Linked DNA regions of Thiosulfativibrio zosterae. The protein of the gene in region 1 interacts with the protein of each later gene in a pairwise test. Links are inferred from orthologs where the notes say so. Each region holds a gene or a part of one and is shown in the gene's direction. Other genes may lie near its edges.

Region 1 (5,667 bases):
TGATGCTGTGCATTGTTCTGCTAAAGCCGGTATTGGCATTAAAGAAACCCTTGAAGAAATCGTTAAAAAAATTCCACCACCAGAAGGCGATTTAGACGCTCCGTTACGCGCCTTGATTATCGACTCTTGGTTTGATAATTACTTGGGCGTAGTGTCTTTGGTGCGCGTGATTGATGGCAAGATTGGTAAAAAAACCAAAATGAAAATCATCTCTACCCAAGAAGAGCATTTGGTAGATTCGGTTGGCGTTTTTACGCCAAAATTGACTCAAACAGAATTCCTAAAAGCGGGTGAAGTCGGTTTTGTGGTTGCTGGTATTAAAGACATAGATGGTGCGCCAGTGGGTGATACCATTACCCTAGCGGGCAATAATATCGAGCCTTTAGCCGGCTTTAAACCTGTGCAACCCCGTGTATTTGCTGGTTTATTCCCCATCAGTTCAGAAGATTATGAAGACTTGCGTGAAGCCCTGCGCAAACTGCGTTTAAATGATGCCGCGCTTCATTTTGAGCCAGAAAGCTCTGATGCCTTAGGTTTTGGTTTCCGTTGCGGATTCCTTGGAATGCTGCACATGGAAATCGTACAAGAACGCTTAGAGCGTGAGTACGACATGGACTTGATTACTACCGCTCCCACGGTGGTATATGAAGTGCTGACCAAAAAGGGCGATATTTTAAAAATAGATAACCCATCCAGTTTGCCCGATCCTAGCTTAATTGATGAAATTCGTGAGCCGATAATTCGTGCCAATATCTTGGTGCCACAAGACTATGTTGGGTCAGTGATGAAACTGTGTTTAGAAAAACGCGGTGTACAGAAAGATATGTCTTATGCCGGTAATCAGGTTTCAATCAATTATGAATTGCCTTTAAACGAAGTTGTATTGGATTTCTTTGATCGTTTAAAATCAACCAGTCGTGGTTATGCCTCGATGGACTATGAATTTTTAAGATTCCAAGCAGATCAATTGGTTAGAATGGACTTTTTAATAAACAGTGAGCCAGTTGATGCCTTGGCGATTATCGTGCACAAAAGCATGGCAGTTCAGCGCGGTAAGGTGTTGATTGAAAAATTGAAAGATATTATTCCAAGACAGATGTTCGATGTGGCCATTCAGGCCGCCATCGGGGCTAAAATTATTGGTCGTAGCAATGTTAAAGCGTTGCGCAAAAATGTAACCGCCAAGTGTTACGGTGGCGATGTGTCGCGTAAGAAGAAGCTACTACAAAAACAAAAAGAAGGTAAAAAACGCATGAAGTCTATCGGCAGTGTTGATTTACCGCAAGAAGCCTTCTTAGCGGTGTTGAACACCAGCGAAGATTAATGAATTAAGGAATAGGGATGAATTTTGAACTCATTTTAGTCATAGTGACCGCTGTCACAGGCATGATTTACTTCGTTGATAAGATGGTATGGAAGCCAAAGCGTGATCGTTCTGTGACCGGTGAAAAAGAACCTTTATTGGTTGAGTATTCGCGTTCATTATTCCCCGTTTTCATTATTGTCTTGGCATTGCGTTCTTTTGTTTTAGAACCTTTTAGAATTCCATCAGGGTCTATGTATCCAACGCTCGAAATTGGTGATTTTATTGTGGTCAATAAATTTGCCTACGGCGTCAAACTGCCTGTTTTGCAGACCAAGGTGATTCCTGTGAGTTTGCCTGAAAGAGGGGATGTGATTGTTTTCAAGTTTCCTAAAGACCCAAATGTGGATTACATCAAGCGTGTGATTGGATTACCCGGTGATGAAATTACCTATGTTGGCAGAACCTTGTTTGTGAATGGTAAAGTGGTTAACCAAAAGATGTTGGGTGCTTATGTAGGGCAAGGGTCAGGAAAAATGATGGATGGCGCTTCTCAGGTTGAAGAAACCAATATCGATCAAAAAACCTATCAAGTTTTGTTAGACATGGATAAATCTAGTTTAGACATGAACACCATCAAGGTGCCAGAAGACCATTATTTTGTGATGGGCGATAACCGCGACCACAGTAATGACAGTCGTTTTTGGGGCTTTGTACCTGAAGAAAATATCAAGGGTCAAGCCTTTGGTATTTGGATGAACTGGGATGATGGCGTTCACTTTAATCGCATAGGCCGTGGGATAAATTAGTGTGACTTCTGAATCTATGACATTTGAGCAACAGGCTAAAATTCAACGCTTAGAAAAAGCTTTGGGTTATACCTATCAAAATAAAGACTTTTTATTGCGTGCTTTAACACACCGCAGTGTGGGTGCAAGAAACAATGAACGCCTAGAGTTTTTAGGCGACAGTCTGGTCAATTTCATGATTGCTGATATTTTGTATCACCAATTTGAAAAAATTTCGGAAGGCGATTTGAGTCGTATTCGTGCACACCTAGTCAAAGGTGATACCCTGGCTGAAATTGGTAAAGAATTTAATCTCAGTGAGTTTTTAAAGCTCGGCCCGGGTGAGCTCAAAAGTGGCGGGTTCCGCCGTTTGTCAATTATTGCTGACGCGGTTGAGGCCATTATTGCTTCTATTTATGAGGATGGTGGATTAGATGAATGTCGTGAGTTTGTAAAACGCATTTATGTTTCTCGTTTAGAGGACTTAGATCCAAAAGAAGTCGGCAAAGACCCTAAAACTCGGTTACAAGAACTTTTACAGTCTATGCAAGAGCCTTTGCCTGAGTACAGTGTCATCAGTGTCAATGGACCTGCCCATGCACAAATGTTTACCATTTCTTGTTATGTGGCTAAACTCAACACTAAATTTGAAGCCACAGCTTCTAATCGTCGCAAAGCTGAACAAAAATCTGCTAAGCAAGCCTTGTCTAAACTTGAGGAAATAAAATGACCGAAACTCCAGAAACCCCTGCTGTTGAGGATTATCAAGCTGGCTTTGTCGCGGTGATTGGTCGCCCCAATGTGGGCAAATCTACTTTGATGAATGAATTGCTTGGTCAAAAATTAAGTATCACCTCTCCAAAACCCCAAACCACTAGACACCGCATTCATGGTGTGCACACTACAGCAACGCATCAAATCGTTTATGTGGACACGCCTGGAATGCACATAGGCGGCGAGCGTTCAATCAATGCCTATATGAATCGAACGGCCAATAGTGCTTTTGCTGATGTTGATTTGGTATTGTTTGTGGTGGAAGCAGGGCGTTGGACTCATGAAGATCAGGCTGTTGCAGATAAGTGTAAAACCATTGATGTGCCAGTGGTGATTTTGGTTAACAAAATAGACAAGTTTAAAAAGAAAGAAGAGCTCTTCCCGTTTTTACAAAAAATTGGCGAAAACGCTGAATTTACAACCTTAATCCCTGTGTCGGCTTATAAAAAATCTGGACTCGATTTGATTGAAAAAGAAGTGCTTAAGTATATTCCTCATCAATCTATGATTTTCCCTGAGGATTATATTACTGACCGTTCAACCCGTTTCTTAGCCTCTGAAATCGTGCGTGAAAAACTCATGCGTGTTTTGGGTGAGGAAGTACCTTATGGCGCTACGGTTGAAATCGAGCAGTTTAAATATGATGAGGCTGAAGGGCGCTGGATAGTCAATGCGTTGATTTTGGTAGAGCGCGAAGGCCAGAAACTCATCGTCATTGGGGCTAAGGGCGACATGATTAAGCAAATTGGAACTCAAGCTCGTAAAGATTTAATTACCTTGCTAGAAGGTCGTGTGCATTTAGAATTATGGGTTAAGGTTAAAGAAAACTGGGCAGATGATGAACGCGCTTTAGCCAGTTTGGGTTACAACGATACCCATTCTGGGTAACCATTTTACCCATGGGTATTGAAAGAGATTAGGCCGCTGCGATGGCTCTCGAAATTGAACAGGTGGCGTTGGTTTTACACAGCCGACCTTACAAAGAAACCAGTTTATTATTGACGCTCATTACCCCTGATCAAGGCAAAATCAATGCTTTGGTAAAAGGGGTCAGAAGCAAAAGCAAATCAGCTGCCATCAAACAAGCCTGGTGCCAGCCCTTTCAAGAAATCCGAGTGCGCTGGACTGAAAAAGGGCTTCAAAAACAACCAGGCCTGGTTAATATTCATCAGTTTGAGCCCACACAAATTCGCTTTCCGTTGCAGGGTGAAGCCAATATTTGTGGTTTGTATGTCAATGAATTACTGTACCGTTTGTTATATCCTCAAGTGCCTGTTGAATCCTTATATCAAATTTATCAGCAAACCCTCTATGATTTGGCCATTGCCCAAGATAGGCACGCTCAAGCTTGGGCGCTACGCCAGTTTGAATATGAATTGTTAATGTCACTTGGCATCGCATTTGAATTGTCTTTTGATACGCAACAGTTGCCGATTGAAGCGCATTTAAAATATCGCTTTTATCCAGAGTTGGGCGCAGTGCTTGAAACAACAGCCAGTCAGTCTTCAGAGTTGAGTGCTTTTGGCAGTCAAATTTCAGGGCAATGTTTGTTACAATTCGCGCAGTTTGAGCCGTGTGAAAGTTGCATGCAGGAATGGAAAAGATTATTTAGAAACCTGCTAAATCATTATTTGGGCGGCAAACCCATACAAACACGCGCTTTATTTCAGTCTTAAATTACTTTTCTATAAGGAATTACCACGATGCATCCTATTTTTCTTGGGTTAAATATTGACCATGTTGCCACACTTAGACAAGCACGAGGCACCCGTTACCCAGACCCGATTAAAGCAGCACTTGATGCAGAAATGGCAGGGGCAGATAGCATTACACTGCATTTAAGAGAAGACCGCCGTCATATTCAAGACCATGATGTGGCACGCATCAGTGCCATGCGTCAAACCAAGGTCAATTTGGAAATGGCGGCCACTCAAGAAATGTTAGACATTGCTTTGCAATTTCACCCAGAAGATGTCTGTTTAGTGCCAGAAAAACGCGAAGAGTTAACCACCGAAGGCGGCTTGGATGTGGCTGGTCAGCAACCTTGGTTGACAGAAGTCTGTGCAAAATTGGCAGAAATCGGTTCAAGAGTCAGCTTGTTTATTGACCCTGATAAAACACAAATTGACGCGGCAAAAGCGGTGGGCGCACCGGTAATCGAGTTGCATACCGGTACCTATGCTGAACTGGAAAAACCTGCCGAAATTGCCGCTGAATTACAGCGCATTCGTGAAGCGGCCGTTTATGCCAAATCGATTGGTTTAGTGGTTAACGCGGGTCATGGTTTACATTATCACAATGTGCAAGCCATTGCCGCCATCACCGAAATTGAAGAGCTCAATATTGGTCATGCCATCATTGCCCAAGCCGTTTTCAGTGGTTTACCTTCGGCCGTTTCAGAAATGAAGCGCTTGATGGTTGAAGCAAGACAGCAAGCTTACTTAGGTTAAAAGATTCAAAGCAGTTTGTGACTATGATTGTTGGCATCGGCACTGACATTGTTGAGATAGAACGCATTACCCAGGTGTATCAACGCCAAGGGGAAGCGTTTGCCAAACGCTTGCTCTCAAAAACAGAACTGCTTGAATTAGCCAAACACCGCTTCCCCGAGCGATTACTTGCCAAACGCTGGGCTTTAAAAGAAGCGGTTTCTAAGGCTTTAGGCACTGGCATTAGCCAAGGCGTTTGTTTTCATGATATGACCATTGCCCACCAAGCATCTGGCCAACCCTATCTTATTCTGACCGATAAAACGCTTGAAAAAGCCAATTCACTGGGCATAACGCATTGGTCAATCAGTGT
Region 2 (5,627 bases), 700 kb from region 1 along the record:
TGATGCGTTTAACGCAGGTGCAAATTGCCAATCATTTAGCCTTTATTTTGCAACAAGAAGCCATTCCTTTTGAAGAAGCGGCTTTAGCCATGATTGCCAAAAGTGCCGATGGTTCTGCCAGAGATTCCTTAAGTATTTTAGATCAAGCCATCGCTTTTGGCGCAGGCGAGGTGCGTTTTGCGCCGGTGCAAGCCATGTTGGGGTTGGTTGACCAACAGTTTACTGAACATTTATTGCAAGCACTGCTGGCTCAATCTGCCGAGCAACTGAAAGAAGTGTTACAGCAATTGGCGGCCATGGGGGTCGATTACAGCGCATTATTGTCGCAATTGATTGAAGCCTTGCATCAGGTTGCTTTGGTTCAGGTATTGGGCAATTTGGGCGAAGTGGCGGTGATTGATGAAACGCAACTGGCGTTGTTGGCAGAACATTTATCACCTCAACAAATACAAATGTTTTATCAAATTGCTTTGCTCAGCCGACAAGATATGCGCCTAGCGCCTGATGAACGCATTGGCTTTGAAATGGCCATGTTGCGTATGCTGGCGTTTAGCCCTTCAGCCTCCACGCCAAGCGCATTTAATGAGCAAAATGGCTCAGAAAATGCTCAAAAACAACCAGGCCTGGTTAATTTTGAGCCAAAATCAGCAAGCTCAGCGCCGCAAACTCCGCCAGCACCCGCGGTTTCGCAAGCCTCGCAAGTGTTACAAAATTTAAAAGCCAGCTCGGTTGCAAAACCTACCATGCCTGCACCACCAGAAACACCAGTCGCCACTGTTCGTCCAGCTGTTGCAGAAGCTGTCCAGCCCACGGTTTCATCAACATTAGAAGTACCGCCAGTTAATCTTGAGCCTACGCCTGTTGAAAAAGATGCCAATCATTTGGCTTCGCTCCATGCGAGGTTGCAACAAACGCTGGGAAAGCCGAATAGTTCTGCGCAAACCCCCGCTCAAGCAACGCCTGCTCAGACAAATTCATCGCCTAAATCGTATGATGCAAATCCGATGTCGAGTGGTTTGAGTGCCAAAATGTCGGCAATGATGGCCAAGCAAAAGGGTGGCGGTTTTTCTAATTCATCCGCACCATCACCGCCTTCTGCAGCTGTTGCTGTGGCACAACCCACGCCGCCGCAAGATTTAGAAGTTGTGACGGATATGGGTGAGCCGCCAGCATGGTTTGATGAAACCTATGCCGATGATGCTCCGTCTGCGCCAATGGTTCCGCAAGAGGATTCACAAACGACCAGTTTAGCTCCGCAACAAAATTCTGTTGAACAGCCGATTGAGCCGCCATTTAATCCACCCTTCGTGGGGGTGCCAGAAACCCAAACGATTGCAGAGGGTGCGCCAGTTATCGCAAATGACATGCTTGAGCCCAGCGCTCAGCCCGCCATGGTGACTGAAAACCCGCTTGCAGAAAATATCACCAGCGTTGCTCCACCAACCCTATCGGCAGAGGGCAGTCATTTAATTGAAGAATGGTTAAGTTTGTTAGCGCAAATTAAGCCCGAAGGTATGGCAGAGGCTTTGGCGCACCAGTCAGCTTTGGTCGCGGTCAGCGCTGAATTTATTACCTTGTGTGTTGCGCCCGGACAAATGTTGGCCAAAACAGAATTGGCGGTGACGCGTTTAACTCAGGCATTGCAGCGGGTATTTGGTGCTCATTTTCAGTTACAATTTGTGGAGCAAGTCGCATCAGAATTGATGATGACGCCAGCCACCTATTGGCAAATTCAAGCACAACAAAAACAACAACAAGCGCTCAGTTCTATCCATGCCGATGAACGAGTCGCAGAATTTCAAAAACGGTTTAATATGCGTTTAATTGAGTCGTCAATTAAACCGATTGAACAAATTTAATGCGTTAATAAAGAAGGAAAGCACATGTTTGGTGGAAAAGGCGGTTTAGGAAATTTAATGAAGCAAGCGCAAGATATGCAAAAAAATATGCAAGCTGCGCAAGCCGAAATTGCCAAAATGGAAGTGGAAGGCGAAGCAGGTGGCGGCATGGTGAAAGTGCGCATGACCGGAAAGCATGAATTGATTAAAGTTGAAATTGATGACAGCCTAATGGACGACAAAGAAATGCTAGAAGATTTGTTTGCCGCTGCGGTAAACAGCGCTTCTCGTAAAGTGGAAGCAACCTCTGCTGAGAAAATGTCTGGCTTAACGGGTGGTATCGATTTACCTGCTGGCATGAAATTTCCATTTTAGCCCATTTGATACCCTAGGAATTTTCCATGCCCAGTCCGTTGATTAATAGCTTGGTTGAAGCCCTGCGTATTTTGCCAGGCGTAGGTCCTAAGTCGGCACAGCGCATGGCTTATTATGTGCTGGAGCGCAATCGCAAAGGGGGCGACAAACTCGCCTATGCTTTACAACAAGCCATTGAAAAAGTGGGTAATTGTGCAAAATGTCGCGACTTAACCGAAGCTGAAGTTTGTGGTATTTGCAGTTCGCCCAGACGCTTGCAACATGAATTGTGCGTGGTGGAAAATCCAACAGATGTCACAGTAATAGAACAGTCGGGCATTTTTAAAGGCGTTTATTTTGTGTTGATGGGACATTTGTCGCCCATTGATGGCATCGGGCCGCAAGATTTGGGGCTGGATATCTTAAAAGCGCGTTTGGTTGAGGGTGAAATTACCGAGGTGATTTTGGCAACCAATCCCACGGTGGAAGGCGAAGCCACGGCTCACTATATTCAGCAAATGGCAAAAGACGCTGGGGTTGCGGTGTCAAGGTTAGCGCAGGGGATTCCGATGGGCGGCGAGTTGGAGTACATTGATAGCGGTACTTTAAGCCAGGCTTTTGCTGGGCGTAAAACCGTTTAATCGCTGGTGCATTTTGACCCATAAAAAAGCGGACTTTAAGTCCGCTTTTTTAATGCCAAGAAAAAAACTTAAATCAATTCTATTTCAACATCGGTCAGCGGAATCACGCTGCAAGTCAAAATGTCTTTACCACGAGTTTCGTAGGCGGTGTCTTGAATGTGTTCTACATTGCCAGACAATAAACGCACTTCACACGCGCCGCAGTTACCACCACGGCAACTGTAAGGCATATCAAATCCCGCTTCATCCAGCGCTTCTAGCATTGAAAATTGACCATCAAACTCGACTTCACCTTGGCCAACAACCGTAATCTTAGGCATCTTTCCTTCCTTATTATCTAAATCATTTACTTGAGTTTCTGTTTTATTAAATTTGAATAATTTACCAAACAATTGCTTTAAACCCTTCTTCTTGAAGTTCCATCAGCGCCGCTGCACCCACATCGGCATATTCTGCAAAAGGGCGAATATCCGTATCCGACCAATGAAGGGTATTCATGGTGCTGCCGCAGGCAATCCAACGGACTTTGTAATCTTTAGCAAAACTTTCAATACGCTCATAACTCAAAGGGTCAACCGGGCGTTTAGGATGGGTTGCCAGTGCATGGATGCCGGGGCCAATGACCACTACGGCAATTTCAACATTGTCGCCATAGCGCTTAATCATTGCCTGAATTGAATTCAAAATGGCCAATTGATAAGCTTCATCAGACTTATTCCACATATAAACCGCTTTGTGTTCAGCAGGATCTCCCGGAAAGCGTTCGCTTGGTGGGTCTTGCATTTCTGGGAGCGGTTTAAGTTTATAAGCAGCAGTTGCTGTACTGCCATCTCCGCTGGCGAAAGTTTGCATTGGCGCCAGCAAAGCCAAGCTGAGTCCAAGGATTGAAATAGATTTAAATAGTGACATAATCCGCTCCGATTGCATTTACTTGAGTCGTTTTAAAAATTATTATAGCGTTTATTGCACACTAAAGTGCTTCAGATAGCTTTTTTTAAATTGAGAAACCATGAGTTTACAACAACAAATCGAAACCCAAATTACCCAAAACTTTCCGGTTGCCTTTATGCAATTGGATAACGAAAGTCACATGCATTCAGGTCCAGCCACAGAATCTCATTTTAAATTGACACTGGTCAGTGAGGCTTTTCAGGGGTTGAGCAAGGTTAAGCGCCATCAAAAAGTTTACCAAGTCTTAGCCGAGCAAATGCCGCAGTTTCATGCATTGGCTTTACATACCTTTTCTCCCGAAGAATGGGGTGCTCAAGTGCCCGTGTCAACGCCCTGCAAAGGTGGTCATTAATTAAGTGTTTTAAAGATGGCTCTTACAAGAGGGTTGTTTTAACGCTTGATTAAACTAAATTTACACTTATAATACGCACTCTCTTTTCTACAAGAGATTCTCTTAAGGTTTTCAACCTTATCTACATCGGGGTGTAGCGCAGCTTGGTAGCGCACTTGACTGGGGGTCAAGTGGTCGCAGGTTCAAATCCTGTCACTCCGACCATTTTCTTCTTTACAACAATCTGCTGAATTTATTAGGGTAAATATCGAATATTTTGATTGTTCATATTGCTTAAAACTACTTATACTAAACCTATTAGACATAAGAGGTAGGGTGAGATGAAACTCAAGTTTGGATTGTTACTTTTAATAGTGCCTCTCTTAGGGATTAGCCTTTTGGGTTGTGAGCGCGAGTCTACCGAAATTAAAATCAATACCCCCGTGACCGTTGGAGTCGCTAAACAGCCTTCTAGCGGTTTAATGTTTATTGCGCAAAAGAAAGGTTTTTTTAAAGAGCAGGGTTTAGATGTGGATTTTAAGGTATTCCCATCGGGCAAAGTCGCCATGAACGATTGTTTGTTAACCAGTGCCTGTGACTTTGTCAGTACCTCAGATGTGCCTTTCATTTTTAACTCTTTAAAAAACAAAAATCTCGTCACCTACGCTTCAATTTATAGCTCATCGAATGTTAATCGTCTAGTGGTGAGAACTGATAGGGGCATTCAGACCTTGCAGGATTTGGCAGGACACAGCATCGGCACTCAGCGATATTCAGCGGTCCATTTCTTTATGCACTCCGTTTTAGAGTCATCTGAAAAACTGCATGACCAAGTTATCCGCAAATTTATGCCAGCGAATGACTTGGTGAATGCCTTAATGACGGGTGAAATTGATGCTTTTTCTATGCGAGAACCTTATGTTTCGCAAGCTTTGGCGCTGATGCCCGGGCAGACCAAAAGTTTGGCTTTTCCAGGCATCTATATTCAATATGACTTATTAGTGGGTGGCAAGCCATCTGATTTAACGCCTAAGCAGGTTAAGGGGTTGTTAGAGGGTTTGATAAAGGCGGTGAAATTTTTGCGTTTAAACCCAGAAGAGTCCTTAAGCATTTTGGCGCAAGCTTTAGATATGTCAACAGAAGATTTAACGCCCTATTGGCGATTGGCAGATTTTAATGTCAGCTTGGAGCACGCCATGTTAATCACGCTAGAACAAGAAGTGAATTGGCTCAAAGAAGATGGTTATATCAACGCAGACACTGTTTTTAATTCTTTGGGTTTAATTAATTCGAGTTATTTGCTCGAAATCCGTCCTCAAGCTGTGATGTTGATGGAGTAGCTTGATGAAACTGCATAGTATCCGATCTTTAATCATGACTTTAATGTTCAGTGCCTCGGTTTTAACCCTGTTACTGGTTGCGGTTGGCAGCTGGCAATGGAATCAACAATTAAAGTTTGCTGAGTTAAGTCATTTTTCTGATGAATTAAGAGAGCATGCCACCGACCTGACA
Region 3 (5,522 bases), 880 kb from region 1 along the record:
TGGCTATTTTTATCAGTTTTACGGTTTTGATGGCGTGTTTGTGTTTACCACGGTTTTGGGAGCGGTTTGGTTATTCGTAGCCATTAGCATGACTCAGCCTTTGCCCTTAAGCATTGCATCAGTGAGTTATGATGCCATTTTGGCGCCCGAAGAAATGGATAGTTTAACTGAAAAACTACTGTCTTATGACGGGGTTTATGAAGTCGTAATTTTATCCAATGAACAACGCATTTACTTTAAAATAGACCGCAAAGTTATTAATGAAATTGGCTTGATTGATTATATTCACAAGGGTTTGTCCCGAGAATAAGGGTCTTCAAACTGGCTGGGAGCCGAATCCGTGGCAAAAACTTCTGACAAAAATGCGCTATTAACCGATTTTGATTATTGGGAGTCTTCGTTTGGCTCTTTGCAAAACTTAATTGAATTGCCCAAAGTCAGACAAGCGCGTCGCCGTGTCAATTGGTTATATTTTTCAGCTTTTTTCCTAGGTGCGCTAACACTGGCTCTGTTTGTGGCGGGCAATGCACTTGATTCCAAAGTATTTTTTTATTTTGCGCTGTTTTCTGGTGTGGTGGCGTTTTTAGTTTTCTGGCTGGCTTATCATCAAAGCCAGCAGCAAATGCAGGTGATTGAAGAAGTTTTGCGGGTGGCGCAATGCCAGCAAAAAGCCTTAGATAATCATGCCATTGTTTCTATGACCAATTTACAAGGTCGCATTGTGTATGCCAATAGCCGCTTTATAGAAACTTCGGGCTACACTAAAGAGGAGTTGGTTGGGCAAACCCACAGTATTATCAATTCTGGTCTGCATGATAAAGCCTTTTTTGCAACACTTTGGCAAACCATCGGTAAGGGTGAAACCTGGCGCGGTGTGGTGCGTAATAAAGCCAAAAATGGCACTTATTATTGGGTGAATTCTATGGTGATGCCCATTTTTGATCTCAATGGCAACAAAACGCACTATATTTCTATCCGCACCGAAATCACCCGCCAAAAAGAAGTTGAAGAAGCCCTAGGGCAAGCGCTGTTAGATGCGCAGGCCGCAAGCCGAACCAAAAGTGAGTTTTTGGCCAATATGAGCCATGAAATTCGTACCCCCATGAACGGGGTGTTTGGGATGTTACAGTTGATTCGCGAAGAACCCTTGTCGGATAAAGCCAAAGATTTTGTGGATACGGCCATGGCTTCGGCAACCAGTTTATTGCGAATTATTAATGACATTTTAGATGTATCCAAAATAGAAGCCGGCAAGTTGACCTTAGAAATGCGCGCTTTTGAGTGGTCTTTATTTGTTAAGCGCGTGTTACATCCGTTGCAGTTGCAAGCCAATGCGAAAGGCTTAAATTTTACCTTTGATATCGACCCCTGCATTTCCCCAACCCTTTTTGGCGATGAAACCCGCTTAGGTCAAGTCTTAACCAATTTGGTGAGTAATGCGGTTAAGTTTACCGAGCAGGGCGATGTGGCCTTAACCTTTAAGTGTTTAGAACACAAAGACAGCGATCTGATTTTGCAAGTCAGCGTGAAAGATTCTGGCATAGGCATAACGCCCGAACAAAAAGCGCTCATTTTTGACGCCTTTAGCCAAGCAGATGCCACCATTACCCGCAAATTTGGTGGTACAGGTTTAGGGTTGTCCATTACCCGCAGTTTGGTCGAAATGATGGGCGGTTCTTTGTGGGTAGAAAGCGAGTATGGCAAAGGCTCTACCTTTTTCTTCACCACAAAACTGGGCATTCCCAAAGAACACCATTTAGATTCTGCTGCACTTGAAACCGAATATGAGTTTTCATTGTCGGGCGTGAAAATTTTGTTGGTAGAAGACAATGTGATTAACCAAAAAATTGCAGTGGCTTTGTTAAAGCGTCTCAATATTGGTCAGATTGATGTGGCGGATGACGGTTTAAGAGGTATAGAAACCTATCAAAAAGCCGCCGAAAGCGACCAACCCTATGACTTGGTTTTAATGGATATGCAGATGCCCAATATGGATGGGCTTGAAGCAACTCAAGTGATTCGCAGCCTAGAGGCAGAGCGCGGTTGGTCGTCTAAACCGATTATTGCCATTACCGCAAATGTGGGGGAGGAAGACCGTCAAAAATGTGAGTCTGTCGGCATGAATGGCTTTGTAGGCAAGCCCTTTAAAAAAGACGATCTTTACCTAGAAATTGCACGGCTTCTGGTCATAAAATAAGTTATGATTCTCCAATCTAAAACGAAGAAAAGTGGAGTGAAGAGATGGCGCGTGGCGTAAATAAAGTGATTTTAGTGGGTACTTTGGGCAGAGATCCTGAAGTGAAATATGCGGCAAATGGCAATGCCATTGCCAATCTAAGTATTGCCACCAGTGAACAGTGGAACGACCGTGCCACGGGTGAAAAACAAGAAAAAACCGAATGGCACCGTGTGGTTATTTTTGGAAAACTGGCCGATATAGCCGGCCAATATTTAAAAAAAGGGTCGCAGGTTTATCTAGAAGGTAAATTGCAAACCCGCAAATGGCAAGATCAAGCCACAGGTCAAGACCGTTATGCAACCGAAGTGGTGATCGACTTTAACGGTCAAATGCAAATGTTGGGCGGTGGCGGTGGTCGCGGCGATACTGCTTTTGATAATGGTTCGCAAGGTGGCTTTGCCCCACAAATGAATCAAGCACCACAGCAACCCATGGGCAATATGGGCAATCAAGGTGGTTATGGTCAACAAGCACCTATGGCAGCGCCGCAAGCCCCGAGTTATGGTGGTGGGCAAGGTGGTTACGGACAACAAGCCCCTGCACAAAATAATCCATCTCCCATGCAAAGAGCTCCGGCTTATGCGCCCAATGACTTTGATGACGATGATGTTCCGTTTTGAGTCTCACAATAAATAAAAATGTTGATTAAAAAATAATAGAACCCTGTTAATACAGGGTTTTTTTATATCTATTGAAAAAACATTGACTAAAAGGCGTGGCTTGAAAATGGCAGGAATGTACGAGCATTCTGTTGTTTTTAGGTTGTTAATATTCTCGTCAGATTCAGCGTGTTCACTTCTGGTCAGGCTTCAAATGCTCATCGCTAAAGGTGGGCTTTCTATGTACTTAAAAACTCAGTTAAATAAGCAGGTTATCTCAAGGTGCTTAAAAATAACCAGGCCTGGTTATTTTAGAACTTTGGTAGTTGTGGTGTAATGATTCTATTCAACTAAAGGAGTTTTAGCGATGTTTGAAAGTGCATTTGTTGAACTGAGTATGTTATTGGCCATTGCGGCTGTCATAGGTTTTATTGGGGTACAGCTTAAACAGCCTTTAATTGTTTCTTTTATTGCGGTGGGTATTTTGGTCGGGCCAGCGGTGCTTGGAATCGTGACGCTAACAGATGAAATCAACTTGTTAGCGCATTTGGGTATCGCAGTGCTGTTGTTTGTGGTGGGGTTAAAATTAGACCTCCATATTATACGCACCATGGGTGTTGTTGCCTTGTTTACGGGCTTGGGGCAGGTGATTTTTACCTCGGTCATTGGCTTTTTGATAGGCTTGGCTTTAGGGTTTTCATCCATAGGTGCGCTCTATGTTGCAGTGGCACTGACCTTTTCATCGACCATTATCATTGTTAAATTGCTCTCAGATAAACGCGAGCTCGATGCCTTGCATGGTCGAATTGCCATCGGTTTTTTGATTGTGCAGGACATAGTTGTGGTGTTGGCCATGATCGGCTTAACGGCAATTGGTCAGTCGGAGACTTCTGGCAATTTGGGTTATGAGGCTCTGATGGTCTTGATCAAAGGCGCGGTGTTATTGGTTGCGGTCGCCTTATTGATTAGATATGTGATGCCCAAATTACTCGCCAAATTGGCGCATTCTTCTGAGCTTTTGGTGTTGTTTGCCATCGCCTGGGCGGTTTTAGGTGCTTCAATAGGCTATATGATGGGCTTTAGTCAAGAAGTGGGCGCATTTTTAGCGGGTATTACCTTGGCATCAACCCATTATCGGGAGTTGATTGGTGCCAGATTGGTGAGCTTACGCGATTTTTTACTGCTCTTTTTCTTTATCAGTTTGGGTGCGAGCTTAGATTTAAGTACCTTGGGGTCGCAAATTTGGCCAGCTTTAGTCTTTTCTATTTTTGTGTTGGTCGGGAATCCTTTAATCGTGATGGTGATTATGGGCTATATGGGGTATCGCAAGCGCACCGGGTTTTTAGCAGGATTAACGGTGGCACAGATTTCTGAGTTTTCGCTTATTTTGGCAGCGCTTGGGTTTAGTTTGGGACACATCGATCAAGAAACCGTTGGCCTAGTCACTTTGGTTGGGCTCATTACCATTTCAGCCTCGACCTATATGATTTTATATTCTCACCCGCTTTATCTGAAATTATCGCCCTATTTGGATATCTTTGAGCGTAAGGTACCTTATCGTGAAGAGAATATTGATCAGGTGATAGAACGCAAGCCCGCCGATGTGATTTTATTTGGATTGGGACGATTTGGGATGGTGATTGCACAAAACTTGCAAGCGCAGGGGAAACAAGTACTCGCCATAGATTTTAATCCCCAATTGGTTCAAGAAACCGCCTTGCACCAAGTGCCTATTCGTTATGGGGATGCAGAAGACCCTGAATTTATCCAAAGCTTGCCCTTATCGGAAGCCCAATGGGTGGTGAGCACCATGCGAGATAGGCACTTAAATTTGGCGCTGTTGCGTTCACTGGCTGAATCGCATTATGAGGGTAAAGTGGCGGTGGCTTCCAGTCATTTGAGTGAAGTCGAATTTTTAAAGCAACAAGGTGCCAATCTAGTATTAGTGCCTTATCAAGATGCCGCTTTAGAAGCGGTGCATCGCATTATGAGTTTTGAAGAAACCGGTGCTTCAGCCGAAGTCAAAGGGAGTTAATTGATGTTAAAACATATTTTATTGGTTTCTCAAGACCCCTTGCAAGAGGCGGGTTTGTTGGATTGGGCATTTCACTTTGCAGGGCAACAGCAGGCAAAATTAACCATCTTAAGTGTACTGCCAGAGATAGATTATTCGTTATTGGAATGGCTAAAGAATATTCGCCCACAAGATCAGCAGGCGCAAGAAAGGCTGGGACGACAACAGGTGTTCCAATCATGGCTTGATCAAGCTCAGAGCCTAGGTTTGGATTGTGATTTGCATATTGAATTTGGCAAGGTTTATTTAAAAACCGTGCAGCTGGCGTTACAGAAATCGGTTGATTTGGTCATCAAAAAAATCGATACACCAGCGCATGCGCACGCCTCATTGTTTAGCAGTCAAGACCAACATTTACTGCGAAAATGCCCATGTCCTCTTTTATTGTATAAGGCCGAATCATCTTTGCCATTTAATAACATACTGGCCAGTATTGATGTGGCTGTTGAGGGGCTTGATGAAGAGACTTATAACTCGAACTCTGATACAGATTTAAATCAAAATATCCTAGCCTTGGCTAATCATTTTGCGCAAGCAACACCAAACCCCTTGTCGGTTGTTCATGCATGGAATGTGGATGGCGAAAACTTGGTGCGTTATTGGAATGTTG

What was found.
Region 2: the proteins of recO (region 1) and recR interact in binary tests that used the Escherichia coli proteins (3 or more experiments, as listed by UniProt). The link is inferred for Thiosulfativibrio zosterae from one-to-one orthologs.
Region 3: the proteins of recO (region 1) and ssb interact in binary tests that used the Escherichia coli proteins (3 or more experiments, as listed by UniProt). The link is inferred for Thiosulfativibrio zosterae from one-to-one orthologs.

Annotation. Positions count from the first base shown.
Region 1 is NZ_AP021888.1:1,356,326-1,361,992, forward strand. Bases 2,764-5,667 are described here. They hold recO (DNA repair protein RecO), read left to right. Parts: upstream 2,764-3,794; coding sequence 3,795-4,541; downstream 4,542-5,667. Other genes in these bases: rnc (ribonuclease III), read left to right, coding at 2,764-2,821; era (GTPase Era), read left to right, coding at 2,818-3,753; pdxJ (pyridoxine 5'-phosphate synthase), read left to right, coding at 4,569-5,315; acpS (holo-ACP synthase), read left to right, coding at 5,339-5,667. In the rest of the region: lepA (translation elongation factor 4), read left to right, coding at 1-1,324; lepB (signal peptidase I), read left to right, coding at 1,342-2,112; more of rnc, read left to right, coding at 2,129-2,763. UniProt on the Escherichia coli protein: Involved in DNA repair and RecF pathway recombination.
Region 2 is NZ_AP021888.1:2,056,963-2,062,589, reverse strand. What follows is about bases 1,173-4,036. They hold recR (recombination mediator RecR), read left to right. Parts: upstream 1,173-2,239; coding sequence 2,240-2,833; downstream 2,834-4,036. Other genes in these bases: THMIRH_RS09480 (BolA family protein), read left to right, coding at 3,843-4,036; THMIRH_RS09485 (DsrE family protein), read right to left, coding at 3,215-3,742; THMIRH_RS09490 (2Fe-2S iron-sulfur cluster-binding protein), read right to left, coding at 2,902-3,153; THMIRH_RS09500 (YbaB/EbfC family nucleoid-associated protein), read left to right, coding at 1,884-2,213; dnaX (DNA polymerase III subunit gamma/tau), read left to right, coding at 1,173-1,859. In the rest of the region: more of dnaX, read left to right, coding at 1-1,172; more of THMIRH_RS09480, read left to right, coding at 4,037-4,136; THMIRH_RS09470 (ABC transporter substrate-binding protein), read left to right, coding at 4,457-5,455; THMIRH_RS09465 (sensor histidine kinase), read left to right, coding at 5,460-5,627. UniProt on the Escherichia coli protein: May play a role in DNA repair. It seems to be involved in an RecBC-independent recombinational process of DNA repair. It may act with RecF and RecO.
Region 3 is NZ_AP021888.1:476,718-482,239, forward strand. The notes cover bases 1,292-4,050. They hold ssb (single-stranded DNA-binding protein), read left to right. Parts: upstream 1,292-2,241; coding sequence 2,242-2,859; downstream 2,860-4,050. Other genes in these bases: THMIRH_RS01885 (ATP-binding protein), read left to right, coding at 1,292-2,197; THMIRH_RS01895 (cation:proton antiporter), read left to right, coding at 3,206-4,050. Also shown: THMIRH_RS01880 (MFS transporter), read left to right, coding at 1-310; more of THMIRH_RS01885, read left to right, coding at 341-1,291; more of THMIRH_RS01895, read left to right, coding at 4,051-4,873; THMIRH_RS01900 (universal stress protein), read left to right, coding at 4,877-5,522. UniProt on the Escherichia coli protein: Plays an important role in DNA replication, recombination and repair. Binds to ssDNA and to an array of partner proteins to recruit them to their sites of action during DNA metabolism. Acts as a sliding platform that migrates on DNA via reptation.